3 regions of the Streptomyces sp. NPDC092369 genome follow, and region 3 is predicted to be linked to each of the others. Evidence: riboswitches for the same ligand, from Rfam matches in the RefSeq annotation. Region 3 holds a riboswitch; each other region holds the start of a gene.
What was found. Region 3 has a riboswitch for S-adenosylmethionine ahead of ACIQI8_RS11865 (aminotransferase class V-fold PLP-dependent enzyme). Riboswitches for the same ligand answer to the same signal wherever they lie in the genome.
Positions count from the first base shown of each region.

Region 1: linked by a shared signal. The riboswitch ahead of ACIQI8_RS36810 (putative leader peptide) and the one ahead of ACIQI8_RS11865 (aminotransferase class V-fold PLP-dependent enzyme) in region 3 are both predicted to bind S-adenosylmethionine.
Region 2: linked by a shared signal. The riboswitch ahead of ACIQI8_RS04150 (amino acid ABC transporter permease) and the one ahead of ACIQI8_RS11865 (aminotransferase class V-fold PLP-dependent enzyme) in region 3 are both predicted to bind S-adenosylmethionine.

Region 1 is NZ_JBIVQP010000007.1:409,340-413,610, reverse strand. It holds gene ACIQI8_RS36820 (ABC transporter permease) at 1-538, opposite strand, end outside; gene ACIQI8_RS36815 (ABC transporter substrate-binding protein) at 542-2,179, opposite strand; gene ACIQI8_RS36810 (putative leader peptide) at 2,376-2,486, opposite strand; SAM riboswitch class IV at 2,505-2,618, opposite strand; gene ACIQI8_RS36805 (sulfite oxidase) at 2,961-4,238, shown strand; gene ACIQI8_RS36800 (MFS transporter) at 4,250-4,271, shown strand, end outside.
Region 2 is NZ_JBIVQP010000001.1:937,508-941,778, forward strand. It holds gene ACIQI8_RS04140 (ABC transporter substrate-binding protein) at 1-667, opposite strand, end outside; gene ACIQI8_RS04145 (amino acid ABC transporter ATP-binding protein) at 727-1,524, opposite strand; gene ACIQI8_RS04150 (amino acid ABC transporter permease) at 1,521-2,501, opposite strand; SAM riboswitch class IV at 2,845-2,954, opposite strand; gene ACIQI8_RS04155 (glutathione S-transferase C-terminal domain-containing protein) at 3,042-3,905, opposite strand; gene ACIQI8_RS04160 (putative leader peptide) at 4,060-4,170, opposite strand.
Region 3 is NZ_JBIVQP010000002.1:484,799-489,069, reverse strand. It holds gene ACIQI8_RS11875 (cytochrome bc complex cytochrome b subunit) at 1-243, shown strand, start outside; gene trpD (anthranilate phosphoribosyltransferase) at 390-1,454, shown strand; SAM riboswitch class IV at 1,531-1,647, shown strand; gene ACIQI8_RS11865 (aminotransferase class V-fold PLP-dependent enzyme) at 1,812-3,176, shown strand; gene ACIQI8_RS11860 (Lrp/AsnC ligand binding domain-containing protein) at 3,268-3,549, opposite strand; gene ACIQI8_RS11855 (rhomboid family intramembrane serine protease) at 3,546-4,271, opposite strand, start outside.

The DNA of each region.
Region 1 (4,271 bases), on a different contig from region 3:
GGACCAGCCCGCGCAGTCCGTCGTTGCCGAAGGCCGGAAACCAGTGCAACCGGAAGGAGAAGGTCTCGACGAGCAGCAGGCCGGTCCAGAACGTCGGTACGGACACTCCCAACGGCGGCAAGGACAGCAGCAGTTGGCGCAGCCAGCGCTGCGAGGTGTAGGTGGCCAGTATGGCCAGACCGCCGCCGAGGACCACCGCGAGCAGCAGCGCGGCACCGGTCAACTGCAGTGTCTGGGGCAGCGCGTCCGCGAGCGTCGAGGTCACCGGCCGGCCGGTGGAGACCGCGTCGCCGAAGTCACCGCGGACCGCCTTGCCGAGGTAGTCGGCGTACTGCGCCAGGACCGGCTTGTCGAAGCCGTACTGGTGGCGCAGCGCGGCGAGTTGGGCCGGATCGACCTGCCCGGAGTCCGCCCCGGCCCCGGCCATCGCCGAGACCGGGTCACCGGGCAGGAAGTCCAGCACCAGGAACGACACCGTGTACGCCGCCCACAGCACACCGATCGCCTGCGCGACGCGCTTGATCACATAGCCGCGCACGATCTAACCGATCCAGGTGTCGTGCAGCTGGATCCGGCTGGAGGCGTCGAAGTCCAGGTTGTGCACCTTCGTCGACACGCCCAGCTGGGTCTGCAGCTCCACCACGGGTACGACGTACGCGTTCGTCACGATCAACTGCTGTGCCGTTCCGGCCAGTTCCTTCCGCTTGGCCGCGTCGGTCGTGGCCGCCTGCCGGGTCAGCGCCGTGTCCAGCGAGCTCTTCGGGAGGCGGTAGGTGTTGGCCAACCCGGTGGAGTACAGCGTGCGCAGGATGTCGGGGTCGGCCCGGGTGAGGTTCCCCCACAGGCCGTCGAAGTCACCGCTCTGCTGCACGGTCGCGATCTGGGAGATCTGCAACTCCTTGAGCACCACGTCGATGCCGACGGCCTTGAGCTGCTGCTGGATCAGTTCCAGCGCCGGCTGGTTGGTGGCCGCGTTGGCGAACCACTTGACGGTCAGGCTCAGCTTGGCGCCGCCCTTCGTGCGGATGCCGTCGCCACCCGTCTTCCAACCGGCCGAGTCCAGCAGTGACTTGGCCTTGGCCGCGTCGAACCCGAGGTCGCTGCCCAGGTCCTCGTAGTCCGGTGTGGTGCGCGCCAGGATGCTGGTGGCCGGATGGGTGCCGGTGGGGAAGACGGCGTCGGCGATCTCCTGCCGGTTGACGGCGTACTGGATCGCCTGCCGCACCTTGACGTCCTTGAGGGCCGGCCGGGAGTTGTTGAGCGCCAGGTTGAACACCGCACCGGGATTGGCCCGTCGCGCCAGGGTCACCGGGCCGCCCTTCAGCGCCGCCTCGTTGGCCTTGCCGACGCTGCTGATCGCGTCCACCTGACCGGACTGGAGGCTGCCGGCCCGCACGCCCGCCTCGGGCACCACCTTGAACACCAGCTTGTCGAGATAGGCCTCGCCCTTCTTGCTCCACAGCGAGGAACCCCAGGTGTAACCCGTGCGCTTGGCCAGGGTGATCGACTGGTTCTGGACGTACTGCTTCAGGACGAAGGGCCCGGAGCCGACCACTCCCTCGCTGCACTTCTGCTGCGGGGTCCTCTTCGCGCTCGCAGAGGACTCGATGCCCAGCGAGTGCGTCGAAGTGGCCTGCAGGAACTGGGCGTTGGGCTGCTGGAAGGTCACCTTGACGGTGAGCGGGTCGACCACGGTGGTGCTCTTGACGCCACTCAGATAGCCCTCGGCGAGAGTGCCGAGGGCACCCAGCTTCGGGACCGCGTCGAAGTTGTCCTTGACCACCTGCGCGGTCAGCCTGGACCCGTCACTGAAGGTGACACCCGATCGGAGATGGAAGGTGAACGTCGTCGCGTCGGAGCTGATGTCCCAGCTCTTCGCCAGCCACGGCACGATCTTGCCGGTCTGCGGGTCCTGGTCGGTGAGGGAGTCCACGATCTGCCGCACCGAGTAGATGGTGTCGTTGCTGGCCACCTGCTGCGGGTCCACGCAGCCGGCGTCGGAGCCCACCGCGAAGGTCAAGGAGCCACCGGACTTCGCCGGGCCGCTGCCGCTGCCGCTGCCGCTGCCGCTGTCCGAGCCGTCGCCGCCGGAGCCGCAGGCGGTCAGAAGGACGCTGGTGGTCAGGAGGGCGGCCAGTGCCGCCCACCGGGTGGGTCGGAAATCCGGATGTGCTGTCACGGAGGGTGCTCCTACTCGTGTCACTACGCGTGTGCCCCCCCGGGGGATCGCGACCGCGCGCGGGCAGGCCGCACCGGTCGGCGCAACGCCGATGACGGGGCAGTGCAGTTCAGGAAGTCAGGCGGGAATGCCTACGGGCCGCGACGGACGTCGGACGGACGTGGTCGGGGCGGTCGGCTGCGACGCGGACAAACGGTCAGCTGCGACAGAGACAGCCGGCGAAGCGCTGAAGGTCGATGTGACGTCGACGGGAGAGCCAGGAGAAGGCGTTCAGGTCACTGCTGTGTCGCACGACCGTCCTCCACATCTCCGCCCCGGCCAAGGGGTCCCGCGCTTGCAGAGATCGTCGGTGATCCTGCCGGGCTTTCACCTGGAGCACCCCACCGCGTCGGAGGGTTGCCGGTCAGCAAGCCAGGGCTTGACGCTGACACTCGATGCCGTTCGTGATCATACGGATCGACGTCGTCATACGTCAATGGAGCGCTTCACCCGTCAACCACCCTCCCCGCGCTGCCGTGCGGGCGGATGCCAACGCCTCGTTGACACCTTCCGCTCCGCGTGTTTGCATCCCGCCATGCCGTTGTCGCAGTCGCTGACCCGTCGCCGCGCCGTGGACCTCGTCCGCGTGGCCGCCGCGCTGTGTCGACCGACCGGCTGATCGAGCACCTTCTCGCACCTCTGCCAACAGCCGCGCAGGACAAGCCGGTTGTGCATCCACCGGCACGTCTCGCGATCCTCCGTGCCGCCCGCACTCTTCGCTCAGACATGACGAGGAACCGCCATGCCGACACCCGTTCCCCCGCCCGGTCACCGCCACGAAACCGACTACGACCGCCGCAGGTTGAACCAGTGGCTGGCCGGTGAGGCCAGGGCCGACGGGGTCAGCCGCCGACGACTGCTCACGCTGCTCGCCGCCACCGCCGCCGGGACCGCACTCGGCGGTACCAGGCCCGCCCGCGCCGCCGTTCCCGGCATCGTCAAACCCCTGCCGCCCGAGTGGTTCATCGAGCGCGGCACCAACGCCGAGACCCGCTGGGAGGCGTTGCGCGGAATCGGCCATCACACCCCCAACGACCTGTTCTTCGTGCGCAACCACACCGCCACCCCCGTCCTTGAGGCCGACGACTGGCGGCTGCGGCTGTGGGGGAGCGGACTGCGGGGAGCTCCCGGCGAGGACCGCCCGGTGGAGTTCGGCTACGACGATCTGCGCGCCCTGCCGTCCGTCACCCGTACCGCGTTCGTCGAGTGCGCCGGCAACGGCCGCTCCTACTACACGACCCAGCAGGGCGACACGGTCACCGGCACCGCGTGGACCCTGGGAGCGATCGGCGTCGCGCGCTGGCGCGGGGTGCGCCTGGCCGACGTACTGCGCAGGGCCGGACTGTCCCGCAACGCCGTGGACGTGCAACCGCGCGGCCTGGACGCCGAGTACGTCAGCGGTGGCGAGAGCCTGGGCCGCGTACGCCGTCCGCTGCCGCTGGCCAAGGCGCTGGACGACGTGCTGCTCGCGTACGAGATGAACGGCGAGCCACTGCCGTACGACCACGGGTACCCGGTGCGGGTGCTGGTGCCGTCCTGGGTGGGGATCGCGTCGATCAAGTGGGTCGGCGACATCGAGGTGTCCGCGCAGCCGCTCCTCTCGCCCTGGAACATTACGTTCTACCGACTGTTCGGTCCCTCCTACCCGGAGGGCGGCAGTGCCCCGCTCACCCGGCAGGCCATCAAGAGCGCCTTCGAGTTGGCGAGCGGGGCCACGTTCGCGGCGGGCCGCCGGCACGTGCTGCACGGGCGCTCGTGGTCGGGCGCGGGTGCTGTGGACCGCGTCGACATCAGCACCGACGGCGGGGCGAGCTGGCGGCGCGCCCACCTGAACGACCGTCCCCGTACCGGCACGTGGACCCGCTGGTCCCTGAACTGGCGGCCCGAGGCACCCGGTGCCACCCACCTGCTGGCCCGCGCCACGGACACGGCCGGCCGTACGCAGCCGGACGTCGCGGTGCCCAATACGCAGGGGTACCTGTTCGACGCGGTGGTACGGCATCCGGTGAGCGTGGTGTGACGGACGTCTGAATGCTCCCGGGAGAAGACCGCG
Region 2 (4,271 bases), on a different contig from region 3:
TCTTGCCCTCGGCGGCCAGCTTCTTCTTCCACTCCAGGAGGATCCGCTCCTGGTTGGTGCCGGCGCCCACGGCGACGGTCTTGCCGGCGAGGTTCTCGTAATTGCCGTCGAAGTTCCAGGTGTTGTCGGCCTTCACCGCGAAGCCGAGGTTGTCCTCGCGGTAGGAGGCGAACTCGTACTTCGCCTTGCGCTCCTCGGTGTCGGTCACGTTGGAGAAGGCGACCTGGACCTTGCCGCTGTCCAGGCCGATGAAGAGGTTCTCCCAAGTGGAGTTCTTCAGCTCGGGCTTGAGGCCGAGGACGGCGGCGACCAGGCGGCCGATGTCGGTCTCCGAACCGGTGAGGGTCTTCTGGTCCGAGCCGACGTAGCCGAGCGGCGGTGAGCCGGCGGGCAGGAAGCCGACGCCGATCTCCAGCTTGCCGCTCTTGGCTATGTCCTTGGGCAACTCGGCGCTGATCGACTTCACTTCGGAGACCTTCAGCGTGGTCTCCTTGGCGGCGCCGAGGGACAGGGCACCCACGGTCACCGAACCGGCGGCGGCGTTGTCGGTCGTGGTGGCCGCGTCGCTGTCTCCCCCGCAGGCGGCGAGCCCGCCGGCGAGGGCGGCGACGACGGTGCCGGCGGTGAGTCCGCGAGTGAGTCTGCTGCGAAGGCTGAGGGGAGACATGGCTGTTCCTAGGTTCGGTGTTCGGGACTTGGAAAGTGGCGGTAGGTGAAGAGGGGGGTTCAGAGGACCTTGCTGAGGAAGTCGCGGGTCCGTTCGTGCTGCGGCTTGTCGAGGACCTCGTGGGGCGGGCCCTGCTCGACGATCTTTCCGCCGTCGATGAAGACGACCCGGTCGGCGACCTCGCGGGCGAAGCCGATCTCGTGGGTGACGATGACGAGGGTGGTGCCGCTGGTCGCCAAGTCCTTGATGACGGCGAGGACTTCACCCACGAGTTCGGGGTCGAGGGCGGAGGTCGGCTCGTCGAAGAGGATGACGCCGGGCCGCAGGGCGAGGGCGCGTGCGATGGCGACGCGCTGCTGCTGGCCCCCGGACAGCTGTCGCGGATAGGCGCCGGCCTTCTCGCCGAGCCCCACCCGGCCGAGCAACTCGCGGGCCAGTTCCAGGGCTTCGGGCTTGCCGAGCCGGCCGGTGGCGACCGGGGCCGCGGCCACGTTGTCGAGGACGGTCAGGTGCGGGAACAGGTTGAAGTTCTGGAAGACGAAGCCGATCCGGCTGCGCTGGGCGAGGATGGCCCGCTCGCTCAGCTCCTTCAGCCTCTCCCCCTGGCGCTTCACACCGATCAGTTCGCCGTTGACGCTGACGTAGCCGATCTCCGGCTTCTCCAGGTGGTTGATGACCCGCAGCAGCGTGGACTTCCCGGAGCCGGACGGGCCGAGGACGACGGTGACCTCGCCGGGCCGTACGGTCAGGTCGACGCCGTCCAGCACCCGGTGGGCGCCGTACCACTTGTGCACGTCGTGCACCTCGACGGCGGCCGGGACGACATCCACCGGTGACTGAAGTGTGTTCGCGCTCATACGGCGGCCTCCCGGCGGATGCGGGCCCGCAGATCGGTGAGGCCGGTGCGGAGCTTCTGGATCGGGGTCGGCGGCAGGGAGCGCGTGGCGCCCCGGGCGTAGTACCGCTCGACGTAGAACTGGATGACGGACACCACGCTGGTCAGGATCAGGTACCAGACGGTGACGACCAGGAGCAGCGGCACGATGTCGCCGGGATAGGTGGAGCCCATCGTCTGCGCGGAGCCGAACAGGTCCAGCAGGGAGACGTAGAAGACCAGCGAGGTGCTCTTGATCAGGCCGATCAGCTGGTTGACGTAGTTCGGGGTGATGGAGCGCAGCGCCTGCGGGAAGACGATCCTGCGGAACTGGTAGCTCTTGGGCAGGCCGAGGGCGGAGGCCGCCTCGTGCTGGCCCTGGTCGACGGAGAGGATGCCGCCGCGGACCACTTCGGCCGCGTAGGCCGCCTCGTTGAGGCTGAGGCCGATGACGGCGACGACCATGTCGGTGGCCAGCTTCGACTCGTCGAAGGAGAAGAAGGCGGGCCCGAAGGGGACGCCGACACTCAACGTCTTGTACAGGGCGCTGAAGTTGTAGAGGAAGAGCAGCACCACGATCAGCGGGATCGAGCGCAGGGCCCAGACGTAGGTCCAGCTCACCGCGCGCAGCACCGGGGACTTGGAGAGCCTGGCCAGGGCGAGCAGGATGCCGCCGAGGAGGCCGAGCACCGCGCTGTAGGCGGCCACTTCGAGGGTGATGAGCAGGCCGTCGAGGATGGTCGGCCGCAGGAACCAGTATCCGAAGCGGTCCCACTGGTAGAACGGGTTGGTCGCCAGGCCGTGCACGAACTGGATCGCGAGGACCAGCACGACCGCGGTGGCGATCCAGCGTCCCGGTCGGCGCAGCGGCTGAACTCGCTGTGCCGTGAGGGGTTTTGACGGTTCGTCGGCAGGCGGTGCCTCGGCGAGGGACACGGCTGCGCCAGGGGGTTCACTCATAGTGGGCTCCGGCAGGTTCGGACACCCCGGACCCCGGCGGTGGACGCGCGACGACGGGCGGCGCGCGCGGCTGCGCGGGACTGGGGGCGGGGAGGGGAACTGCACACCGGCGGAGGCGGGTGTGCGTCAGAGGTGCGCGGGCTGAGCGGTGGTCGTCAGCCCCGACAGCGGGCGCGGCCCGGTGCGGTACACAGTGCGCTGCTGACCCGGAGCAGATCGACGGCGCGGTCGGCGACGAACAGGTTCGCGTACGACGGTACGCAGCCCTGCGGGCGGCATGCGGCCGTCCTGGGAGCTGCGTACATGGCGTCACCTGTCACTGTTGGGTGGCCCCCCGAAAGGGGCCGCGCGCTTACCGAAACGTCATCCGGTCCGGTCGTCACCTGGGGCACCCCACCGCGGTGCGAGGGTTGCCGGTCAGCAAGCCAGGGCTTGTCGCTGACACTCATGACCGTTCTGGGCGATATTCAAGACACTTGCCCGAACGAATGTCAACGCCGGTCCACCGACTGGAACGGCTGTGGAGCCGCTGTGCGACGGCTATCGGGCCGCGTGGGCCGCCCAGTCGAGGATCTGCACGGCCGCGCCGGCCGCCTCCAGTCCCCGGCAACGGGCGTGATGGCGGCGGGCGATCCCGTCCAGGTCGAGGTGGGTGCCGAAGGCGGGGTGGGCGGCCAGGCGGCGGGCGTACGCCCACAGAGTGGGGTGGTCGGCGATGCGCTGGACCGCGGAGGCGTCGAGGTGGTCGCGGTGCACGGTGTCGAGCTGGACCAGCGTGACCCACAACTCGACGTCGGCGGCGGTGATCTGATCCCGAATCATGTATTCGCGGCCGACGAGCCAGCGCTCCAGCGCGCCCAGCGACTCCAGCAGCGTCTCCAGGGCCGCGTCCCGCTCCGTCTGCTCGCCGTCGGACTGTCCGGCGCGCTGGGCGGCCCCCTCGATGTCCTGTGCGCACATCCGCTCGACGGCCTCGATCTCCGACTCGGCGCCGCACGGGTAGAGCGAGAGCCGGTCGGCGCCGAAGCGGCGGGCGAGGTCGCGGGTGATGTCCGGGGCGTGGGTGCTGACGATCCGCCCGGACCAGTCGTCGCTGAGCACCGGTCCGACGGCCGGTCCTGAGTACCGGTGGGCGCTCGCCTCGTACAGCGGGCGCAGCACGGAGTGGCCGTCCTCCGCGGAGTCGGGGACGGCGGGCAGGTAGGTGGCCGGACAGACGGTGTCCAGGCCGAGCAGGCTGTGGGTGACGGCGATGCGCAGGCCGTCGGGACACGCGGTGGACAGATGGAGGCGGTAGCGGCGCGGAACGGCGTAGTGGCCGCTGCGCGGATCGCCGCCGATGCGGCCCCGGAAGGCGGGCGTGGACGGAGCGGTGGTGTGGGCGGCCAGCGGTGTGACGGACATGACTCTCCCCGGGAGCGGGCGCGGACGTGCGCGCGGCGGTAGCGACGTCGGACGGGAAGGGGCCGGGCTCAGCCGTGCGCGGCGGTCGGACGACGCCGGTGGCGTCCGGTCGCGGGACGACGCGTGGGCGTCGCGGGCACGGGAGGGGCGCGGCTCAGCCGAGGCGGCTGATCGCGCTGCAGACGCGCAGCAGATCGATGTGGCGGCGGGAGGTGAGGAGAGGCGAGCGGCTCACGCGTACGGTGACCGGTCCAAGGCGCCTCATGTCATTCCCTACCTGTTCACTAGGATTCCCTTCTGGAGTGTCGATCCCCCTGGCTGCGGCGTCAAGAGGGCGTCCACCGACCGGTCGGTGTCCCGTTCGGT
Region 3 (4,271 bases):
GAGTTCATCGAGGTGCACGAGCCGCTCAGCCAGGACGCGCTGCACACGCTCACCGCGCACGAGCAGTACGTGCCGGCCGCGATCGGCGCCACGGTCGACGAGAACGGCGTCGAGCGCAAGGTCAAGGGCACCGAGAAGCTGCGCGCCAAGCTGAGCGAGGCGTACTACGGCGAGGAGTCCCAGATCCCCAAGCCCACCGTCGAGGAGTACAAGGAGATCACGAGCGGCCACGGCCACCACTGATCGCTGAGGCGTCGCCACGCCACAGTCGAAGGGCCCCGTCCGAACACCGGACGGGGCCCTTCGCCGTGCCGCGCGCTGGATAGGGTGGTGCACGTCTTTCGACGCACGTCCCGACGCACATTTCTACGACACCCAGGAGCGGCCGTATGAGCGCTGTGACCCCCGCTGGAGGCGACACCGCGGCGGCCCGTTCCTGGCCCGAGGTACTGAACTCCCTGCTGTACGGCAGGGACCAGGACGCCGACGCCACCTTCTGGGCGATGGACCAGATCATGCGGGGCGAGGCGACGGACGCGCAGATCGCCGGGTTCGTGGTGGCGCTGCGGGCCAAGGGCGAGACCGTCGAGGAGATCACCGGTCTGGTGCGCGCGATGTACGCGCACGCCAACGTGATCGAGGTGTCCGGGAAGACGGTGGACATCGTCGGGACCGGCGGCGACGGCGCGAAGACGGTGAACATCTCCACGATGTCCTCGATCGTGATCGCCGGCACGGGCGCGAAGGTCGTCAAGCACGGCAACCGCGCCGCGTCCTCCGCGTCCGGCGCCTCCGACGTCCTGGAGCGTCTCGGCGTCAACCTGGAGCTGACCCCGAAGCGGGTGGCCGAGGTCGCCGAGGAGGCCGGGATCACCTTCTGTTTCGCGATCAAGTTCCACCCGGCCCTGCGTCACGCGGGCGCCGCGCGCGGCCAGTTGGGCATTCGCACGGTGTTCAACGCGCTCGGCCCGCTCACCAACCCCGCCAAGGTGCGCGCCCAGGCGGTCGGGGTCGCCGACCCGCGGATGGCGCCCATCATCGCGGGCGTCTTCGCCGAGCGCGGCAACTCCTCCCTGGTGTTCCGGGGTGACGACGGCCTCGACGAGCTGACGACCACGGCCACCTCCCGGGTGTGGATCGTCCGCGACGGCAAGGTCACCGAGGAGACCTTCGACCCCCGTGACGTGGGCCTCCCGCTGGTCCCGGTGGAGGCGCTGCGCGGCGCCGACCCCGAGTACAACGCGGCCGTCGCCCGCCGGCTCCTGGACGGCGAGACGGGCCCGGTGCGGGACGCCGTACTCCTGAACTCGGCAGCCGCCCTGGTGGCCCTGGAGGCGCAGGACGGGCCGCTGGCGGACCGGCTCAGGGCCGGGATGGAGAAGGCGGCGGAGTCGATCGACTCGGGCGCCGCCAAGCGGACTCTGGAACGCTGGGCGGCAGCCAGCAACGCGTAGCGGTACGGCGGTGGTCGTCCCGCGATCCGGACACGGGTTGCGGGACGACGATCACATCGCGTAAGTTTTCGGACCAGGTCATGAGTGACAGTCATGAGGCCCCGGCCGACTGTCCGGCAACCCTCCGTCCGTGGCGGGGTGCCCCGGGTGAAGACCAGGCCGTAGGCAGCGAGGTCTGCGGCAAGCGCGGGCCCCTCGAAAGACACCAGGGGTCCTGGTCATCGAGGGAGTTCTCCGTGAGCAAGCGAATGCGATAGGGCGTCGAGCCCCGCCTCCGCACACCCCCTTTCACCCCTCCGTGCTTGAGCCCAGCCTGCTCGCACGGCGGAACCGCCTTGCCTCTCACGGGAGTTCGCCATGTCTGTCTCCACCACTGCCGCCGCCCAGACCATTTGTGCCCAGCTGCCCGTTCTGGGCCGGGACGTCACCGTCCCGCTCGTCACGGGCGGCGAGGTCACCTACGCGGCACTCGACTACGCGGCCAGCGCCCCCGCCCTCCAGCGCGTCTGGGACGACGTGGCGGCCTACGCCCCGTACTACGGCAGCGTCCACCGCGGGGCGGGCTACCTCTCGCAACTCTCCACCGACCTCTTCGAGAACGCGCGGAAGACGGTCGAGGAGTTCCTCGACTGCCGCCCCGACGACCAGCTGATCTTCACCCGCTCCACCACGGACTCCCTCAACCTCCTCGCCGCGGCCCTGCCCGCCGACTGCCAGGTCTTCGTCTTCGAGACCGAGCACCACGCCTCGCTGCTGCCCTGGCAGGACGCCCGCGTCACCTACCTCAACGCCCCGCGCACCCCGGCCCAGGCCGTCGAGACCCTCGAAAAGGCCCTCGCCGACCGGGACCCCTACGGTCCGGCCCTGGTCTGCGTCACGGGCGCCTCGAACGTCACCGGCGAGCTGTGGCCGGTCCGCGAACTGGCCGCCGCCGCGCACGCCCACGGCGCGCGGATCGTCCTGGACGCCGCCCAACTCGCCCCGCACCACCCGGTCTCCGTCCAGGACCTCGACGTCGACTGGATCGCCTTCTCCGGCCACAAGCTCTACGCCCCCTTCGGCTCCGGCGTCCTGGCCGGCCGCGCCGACTGGCTCCAGGCCGCCGACCCCTACCTCGCGGGCGGCGGCGCCAGCCGCAAGGTCGCCCGGCGCGAGGACGGGGGAGTGGACGTGGAGTGGCACGAGACCGCCGCGCGGCACGAAGCGGGCTCCCCGAACGTCATCGGCGCCTACTCCATCGCGTCGGCCTGCAAGGCGCTGACCGAGGCGGGCTTCGACACGCTGGTCGCACGCGAGCAGCACCTGATCGAGAAGGTGCGGGCGGGCCTGGCGGAGGTCCCGCAGGTGAAGGTCCTGTCCCTCTTCGGCGACGACGCCCCGCGCGTGGGCGTGATCTCCTTCGTCGTCGACGGCTGGAACAGCTCCCACTTCGCCGCCGCCCTCTCGGCCGAGTACGGCATCGGCGTCCGCGACGGCCTCTTCTGCGCCCACCCCCTGCTCCGCACCCTCCTGGGCACCGACCCCCAGACCCAGGGTGAATGCGGCGCCCCCGAGGCGGCCCCGGGCGAGAAGTCCCTCAACGCGATCCGGGTGAGCTTCGGCGCGGGCACCCCCGACGAGCACGTCGAGCGCTTCATCAACGCCGTCAAGGAACTGGTGACTGACGGCGCGAAGTGGAAGTACACGACGGAGAACGGCCGCTGCGTCCCGACGGTGGGCTAGAGGCTCCTAAGGGGCGCGGGGATCTGCGCGACCAGCCACATCCGGCCGGCAGTCGCACACGAACCGCGCTCCGCAGACGATTGGGCGCCGATCACGAGTCCAACCCGATAGCAAAAGCCGCCTCAAGGTCATGCTGGGAGTACGTCCGAAACGCCACATGCGTGTCCGTGCCCTCAACCCCGGGGATCTTGCTGATACGCCCAGGGATCACCTCGGCGAGGTCCTCGTGCTCCTTGACCCGAACCATCGCGATCAAGTCATACGTACCCGTCACGGAGAACACCTCGCTCACAGATTCCAGCGAGGCAATCGACTCCGCGATCTCGGGGATCCGGTCCACGCTGGTCTTGATGAGGACGATCGCGGTGATCACGGCTGGTTCTCTCCCTCGGGGGCCGGAGCTGGGGCGGCCCTTACTCTAGTCCTACGGCGGAAACGGGCCCACGCGTAGCCGAAGCCCAGCGAGAAGCCCACCAGGTGGGCCAGATACGCCACCCCGGGCCCCTGCTCCGCCCGCCCCGCCGCCACCCACTGCAGCGCCGCCCAGAACGGCAGCACCACCCACGCGGGAAACCGCATCGGCAGAAAGAACAGGAACGGCAGCAGGCTCGTCACCCGCGCCCCGGGGAACAGGTACAGAAACGCGCCCAGGATCGCCGAGATCGCCCCCGACGCTCCCACCAGGGACTGGTCGGAGGAGGAGTTGGCGGCCGCGTACCCCAGCAGGGCGAGATAGCCGCAGACGAGGTAGAAGAGCGTGAACTGCACGCGGCCCATCCGCTCCTCGGTCAGCACGCCGAAGACGTAGAGGAAGAGCATGTTGCCGAGCAGGTGGACCCAGCTGCCGTGGATGAAGAGGGCCGTGGCGGGGGTGAGGGCGGAGCCGGCGGGGTCCGCGAAGAGGTCCGCCGGGACCACGCCCCAGCGGTGGAAATAGGCCCGCTGCGCGGCGAGCAGCGCGTCCCCGGAGCCGTAGGCCGGATTCAGTCCCGAGGCCGGGCCGACCGCGAAGACCAGACAGCACAACGCGATCAGTCCGTACGTCACCGGTGCCGACGGCATCCGGACCGTTCTGACCGTCCTGCCGACCGACGC